Regions from separate parts of the Pseudorhodoferax sp. LjRoot39 genome, predicted to be linked through region 1. Evidence: predicted binding sites of a transcription regulator. Region 1 holds the regulator's gene; the other holds the start of a gene.
What was found. Region 1 encodes sigma-54, which starts transcription at its own class of promoters, with help from an activator protein. Its sites were predicted from a motif close to TGGCANGNAANCTGCTTT; they were not measured.

Region 1 (3,203 bases):
ACAGCGGCGTCTGGGCGTCCCAGCCGCTGGCCGCGAGCATGGCGGCGGCCAGGGTTTCCTTGAGCGGGGCGTCGCCCTTGTCTTCGCGCCAGCCGCGCTTGAACAGCGGCTCGCCGGAACTGTCGATGTACAGCTGCAGCCGGTCGGTGGTCAGGTGGGCGTAGACGCGCACCTGGGGAAAGCGCGTGTCCACGTCAGGCCGCGAACCGGTCTTGTCGCGGAAGCGGTCGGCGATGGCGTCCTTGATGCGCAGCGCGGCGAAGTTCAGGCTCTGCAGCGGGCTGTGCTGCGCCGTGAGTTCGATCTTGAAGCTCTGGCGCGGCGTGAACCAGGCTTCCCAGGCGACGTTGGAGGCGATCGCATAGAGATCCTGCTCCTGGCGGTAGTCGCCGTGGGCCAACTCGATCAGCACGCGCTGGCACAGCCGGCTGTGCAGGTTCAGCCGCATGGCGTCGCGCCAGGAGGCGGTCAGCCGAACGCCGGCACGGCGGGCCTGGACGGGCGCGCCGGCGATGCGCGCGGCCTCGTCGGCCAGCATGGCTTCGACACCTGCCGCACAGGGCAGGAACAAGCGCAGGTTTTGCATTTCAGTGCTCCATGGCGCCGCGCGCCGCGTGCCAAGCACAAGGTCGGCTTGCACAGCGCGGTTCAGAAGGCCGCGGAGCAGGCCATGCCAGCAGACGCCGCGGAACGGGCTCTGCCCGGCCGCTGGCGGCGCCCCTGGAGGGGGATGGGATGGCTACACGCAGTGAGCCATCCAAACGGGGTGGACTCATCACAGCGCTTTGCGCAGGTTGGTGGGGGCGATGCGCAGGGCTTCGCGGTACTTGGCGACGGTGCGGCGTGCGCACTCGATGCCCTGCTCCTTGAGCATCTCGGAGAGCTGGCTGTCCGACAGCGGCTTCTTGCTGTCCTCGGCCGTGACGAACTGCTTGATCAGTGCGCGCACGGCCGTGCTCGAGGCGTTGCCGCCGGTCTCGGTGCCCAGCGAGGAACCGAAGAAGTACTTGAGCTCGAAGGTGCCGAAGGGCGTGGCCATGTACTTGGCCGTGGTCACGCGGCTGATGGTGGATTCGTGCAGGCCCAGCTCGTCGGCAATCTCGCGCAGCACCAGCGGGCGCATGGCCAGCGCACCGTGCGTGAAGAAGTTCTTCTGCCGCTCGACGATGGCGTTGGACACGCGCAGGATGGTGTCGAAGCGCTGCTGGATGTTCTTGATGAACCAGCGCGCCTCCTGCAGGCGCTGCTGCAGCGCGGCGGTGTCGGAGGCCTCGCGGCCGCCGCCGCGGTGCTGTTTGAGCGCGTTGGCGTAGATGTCGTGCACGCGCAGGCGCGGCATCACGTCGGCGTTGAGCTGGGCACGGAAGCGCACGTTGGCGCCGCGGCCGCTCTTGACGACGATGACGTCGGGCACGATGACATTGCGCTCCACGTCGACGAACTTGCGGCCGGGCTTGGGCTCCAGCCGCGTGATCAGCGCCAGCGCGGCCTTGATGCCGGCTTCGTTGTCGCCGCACAGGTTGGCCAGGCGGCGCAGGTCGCGCCGCGCCAGCAGGTCCATGGACTGGCGGCACATGCGCAGCGCCGTGCGCCGCAGCGGGGGCGGCACCTCGTCCTCGGGCAGGGCGCGGATCTGCAGCGCCAGGCATTCGCCCAGGTTGCGCGCGCCCACGCCGGGCGGCTCCAGGTTCTGCAGCAGGCGCAGGGCCACGGTGAAGCGGTGCACGAGTTCCTCGTGCGCCTCGGGGTCGTCGCCGGCGAAACCGGCGGCGAGCTCTTCCAGGCTGTCTTCGAGGTAGCCGTCCTCGTTGAGCGACTCGATCAGGAAGCGCAGCGCGGCCGTGTCCTCCTCGGACAGGCGCAGCGACAACGCCTGGCGGTGCAGGAAGCTGGTGAGCGACTCCTGGCTGCGCGCCAGCTCGGTGGCATCGGCCTCGCCGTCCTCGCCCTGCGTGGCGCCGTTGCGCGGCAGCGCATCACCGCCCCACTCGCCGTCGTCGGGCGCCACGTCGTGGGTGCCATCGCCGCCCCAATCGTGCTCGTCGGCCTGTCCGGTCAGCGGCGATTCGGATTCGTTGCGGTTCTCGGCCGGCGCCTCGGTGGCGTAGTCCAACCCGCTGGACAGCACGGCCTCGGTGTCGCGGTCTTCCTCGCGCACCGGGGTGTCGGCCTGGGCCAGGCCGAAGTCCTCGCCCGGCGCCTCGTCCATGGATTGCTCCAGGAACGGGTTCTCGTCGAGCATCTGCTCGACCTCCTGCGACAGCTCCAGCGTGGACAGCTGCAGCAGCCGGATCGACTGCTGCAGCTGCGGGGTCAGTGCCAGGTGCTGGGAGACGCGGAGCGAAAGGCCTTGCTTCATCGGGGCGGGGGGCCTTACATCCGGAAGTGCTCGCCGAGGTAGACCCGGCGCACTTCGGCGTTGTCGACGATCTCCGCGGGCGTGCCCTTGGCCAGCACCCGGCCTTCACTGATGATGTAGGCGTGGTCGCAGATGCCCAGCGTCTCGCGCACGTTGTGGTCGGTGATCAGCACGCCGATGCCACGGCCCTTGAGGAAGCTCACGATGCGCTGGATCTCGATCACGGCGATCGGGTCGATGCCGGCGAAGGGCTCGTCCAGCAGGATGAAGCGCGGCTGCGTGGCCAGCGCGCGCGCGATCTCCACGCGCCGGCGCTCACCGCCGGACAGCGACAGCGCCGAGGAGTCGCGCAGGTGGTCCACGCGCAGGTCCTGCAAGAGGCCGGTCAGGCGCGCTTCGATCTCCTTGCGGGTGAGCGTCTTGCCCTCGGGCGTGCGCTGCAGTTCCAGCACGGCGCGCACGTTCTCCTCGACCGTCAGCTTGCGGAAGATCGAGGCCTCCTGCGGCAGGTAGGACAGGCCCAGGCTGGAACGCCGGTGGATCGGCATGTGCTCGACCGACTGGCCGTCGATGGCGATGTGGCCGCCATCGGCCCGCACCAGGCCCACGATCATGTAGAAGGAGGTGGTCTTGCCCGCGCCATTGGGGCCCAGCAGGCCCACGACCTCACCCTTGTTGACGGTCAGCGAGACGTCGTGCACCACCTTGCGGCTGCCGTACGATTTCTCCAGCTGGCGCGCCACCAGGCGGCTGCCACCCACCTCGCCGAAAGCACTGTCCGCGGCCCCCACCTCAGTTCTTCTCCGTGCTGCCGAGCCGGGTGCTGGGCTTGAGCGGCGCGCTC
Region 2 (3,203 bases), 6.2 Mb from region 1:
ACGCGGTCCAGGTAGCGCTGGTGGTTGCGCGCCTCGCCGCCCACCTTGTCGGGCTCGCCATTGTTGTAGTCCTTGAGCAGCTCGGCCTGGCGTGCCTCGGCCTTCTTCAGCTCGGCCTCCAGGATGCGGCGCGACTCGGCATCGCGCGTGCGCTGCGCGCTGTCGTCGCTGCGCGGTGCGGCCGCGGCCGGCGCGCGCACCGGGCCGCTCGTGGCGCCGGGGCGCGGCTTGGGGCCTTCGATGACCGTCACGTTGCCGCCCTCCACCAGCTTGCAGCCGCGCTGCTGCGCATCGCGCGCATCACGGATGTTGTTGGTGTACTCGTTGCCGCAGCGGTAGACCTGGGCCCAGGCGGCGGGCACGAGCATGGCGGAACAGAGGGCGAGAACGATGGCGGTCTTCATGCGTCGGATGAAAGGGGTCCTGTCGGAACGGTCGCAGCGCATGGTAGCGCGCGCCCCTGATGCCCCTGGCCGCGTGCCCCATGAAAAAAGGACGGCCTGGGCCGTCCTTTGCTCAGACCGCACCGGCCGCCACAAGTTGCGGCGGACCGGCATGCGGCTTACAGCGAGTAGTACATGTCGAACTCGACCGGGTGCGGCGCCATGCGGAAGCGCGTCACTTCGGTCATCTTGAGCTCGATGTAGGCATCGATCATCGAGTCGGTGAACACGCCGCCCTTGGTCAGGAAGCTGCGGCCCTTGTCGAGGTACTCCAGGGCCTGGTCCAGGCTGTGGCAGACGGTGGGGACCAGCTTGTCCTCTTCCGGCGGCAGGTGGTACAGGTCCTTGGTGGCGGCTTCGCCCGGGTGGATCTTGTTTTCCACGCCGTCCAGGCCGGCCATCATCAGGGCCGAGAAGCACAGGTAGGGGTTGGCCGACGGATCGGGGAAACGCGCCTCGATGCGGCGGCCCTTGGGGTTCGCCACGTACGGGATGCGGATCGAGGCCGAGCGGTTCTTGGCCGAGTAGGCCAGCTTGACCGGGGCTTCGAAGCCGGGAACCAGGCGCTTGTAGCTGTTGGTGCCAGGGTTGGTGATGGCGTTCAGCGCGCGGGCGTGCTTGATGATGCCGCCGATGTAGTACAGCGCGAAGTCCGACAGGCCGGCGTAGCCGTCACCGGCGAACAGGTTCTTGCCGTCCTTCCAGATCGACTGGTGCACGTGCATGCCCGAGCCGTTGTCGCCGGCGTAGGGCTTGGGCATGAAGGTCGCCGTCTTGCCGTAGGTGTTGGCAACGTTCCAGACCACGTACTTCAGCACCTGGGTCCAGTCGGCACGCTCGACCAGCGTGGAGAAGCGCGTACCGATCTCGTTCTGGCCGGCGCCCGCCACTTCGTGGTGGAACACTTCGACCGGGATGCCCAGCGATTCCAGGATCAGCGACATCTCGGCGCGCATGTCCTGCGTGCTGTCGACCGGGGGCACGGGGAAGTAGCCGCCCTTGACGGTGGGACGGTGGCCGCGGTTGCCGCCTTCCAGCTTGGAGCCGCTGTTCCAGGGCGCTTCGTACTCCTCGATCTCGCTGAACACGCGGCCGGGCTCGTTGCTCCAGCGCACGCCGTCGAAGATGAAGAATTCGGGTTCCGGTCCGAAGAAGGCGGTGTCGCCCAGGCCGGAGGCCTTCAGGTAGGCCTCGGCGCGCTTGGCGATGGAACGCGGGTCGCGGTCATAGGCCTTGCCGTCGCCCGGCTCGATCACGTCGCACTGCAGGAACAGCGTGGTTTCTTCGAAGAAGGGGTCGATGTTGGCGGTGTTCGGATCGGGCATGAGTTGCATGTCCGAGGCTTCGATGCCCTTCCAACCCGCGACCGAGGAGCCGTCGAATGCATGGCCCGACGTGAACTTGTCTTCGTCGAAGTGGGACACCGGCACGGTGACGTGCTGCTCCTTGCCACGGGTGTCGGTGAAGCGGAAGTCGACGAACTTGACTTCGTTCTCCTTCACCATTTTCATCACGTCTGCGACGGTCTTGGCCATCAAAAAGCTCCTGAGGGTTGGTTGGGGTCTACAGAAAAGACGGGGATTCGGACGCAGGTTCCGTGCCAAATGGGCGCGCACCAAAACCGGCCGATCCGCGCAGTTCCATGTGCGAAAGGTCTGCGTAGACGGGCCTGCATCCTACAGCGCACGCGCGCAAACGGTGGCGTTTTCGCACTACTTTGGTGCAATCTCATGAATTCCCCAAAATGATGCTTCTGAGCGCACCAATTCGGGTCCGAGTGGCAGGGCCTGCGCACGCAGGTCCTGCAGCAGCTCGGCATAGGCTGGCGTGGCGGCTGCGGGATCGCCTTTCACGCCGAGCTCGATGTGGCGGCCATGCTCGGGGTGGTCGACGCTGGGCAGGCTGAACACCTTGACGCCGGCATGGTTGCGCTCGATGCGTTCCATGAGCGGCACCAGGGCCGACTCCATGGCGCCGTAGACGATGACCGAGCGCTCGACCCAGGCCGCGCGGCGCTGCAGCGCCGCGTAGTGCTGGTCCAGCACCCACTCGATCATCGGCCATGCCATGACCGGGAAGCCCGGCACGAAGTGCACGTGGCCCAGGCTGAAGCCGGCGATCTTGTTGTAGGGGTTGGGGATGATGGCCGCGCCCTCGGGGAACACGCCCATGTTGAGCCGGTGCTGGTTGTCCGCCCTGTCGGGCTCGTAGGGCAGTCCCTGCTCGCGCGCGACGTCCTGCATGCGCTCGCGGATCAGGGCCGCGGCCTCGGGGTGCAGCATCAGCGGGCGGCCCAGCGCCGCGCCGGCACACTGGCGCGTGTGGTCGTCCGGCGTGGCGCCGATGCCGCCGCAGGAGAACACCAGGTCGCCCGACGCGAAGGCCCGCGCCAGCGTGGCCGTGATGCGCTCCGGCGCGTCGCCCACGTAGTCGGCATAGGCCAGCTGCATGCCGCGCGCGGACAGCAGCTCGATGACCTTGGCCATGTGCTTGTCGGCGCGCTTGCCCGAGAGGATCTCGTCGCCGACGATGACCAGGCCGACCGCCGTCGGCAACGTCTCAGGGAGGGGGGAGGGGCGTGGGGGCATAGGTGCGGGAGGGTGAAGAGCTGCCATCGCCCTGCTCCACGAGCACGGCGCTCGGGGCGGGCCAGGCGGCATCGGCCGGCGCCACCTGCACGCTGGCGGCCTTGGCGCGCATGGCTTCCAGCGCGGCCAGCGCATAGTGCGTGAACCACAGGGCGGAGAAGGCGAACACCAG

Region 2: a site for sigma-54 is predicted at 2,029-2,046, ahead of glnA (type I glutamate--ammonia ligase). Genes of this name have one in related genera too.

Annotation. Positions count from the first base shown of each region.
Region 1 covers NZ_CAXUQL020000001.1:543,651-546,853, forward strand. Annotated here, with positions in the region: gene ACSQ4M_RS02540 (THUMP domain-containing class I SAM-dependent RNA methyltransferase) at 1-586, opposite strand, end outside; gene ACSQ4M_RS02545 (RNA polymerase factor sigma-54) at 776-2,359, opposite strand; gene lptB (LPS export ABC transporter ATP-binding protein) at 2,374-3,150, opposite strand; gene lptA (lipopolysaccharide transport periplasmic protein LptA) at 3,152-3,203, opposite strand, start outside.
Region 2 covers NZ_CAXUQL020000001.1:6,740,962-6,744,164, forward strand. Annotated here, with positions in the region: gene ACSQ4M_RS31500 (hypothetical protein) at 1-404, opposite strand, end outside; gene glnA (type I glutamate--ammonia ligase) at 563-1,978, opposite strand; gene ACSQ4M_RS31510 (competence/damage-inducible protein A) at 2,156-3,031, opposite strand; gene ACSQ4M_RS31515 (EI24 domain-containing protein) at 3,003-3,203, opposite strand, start outside.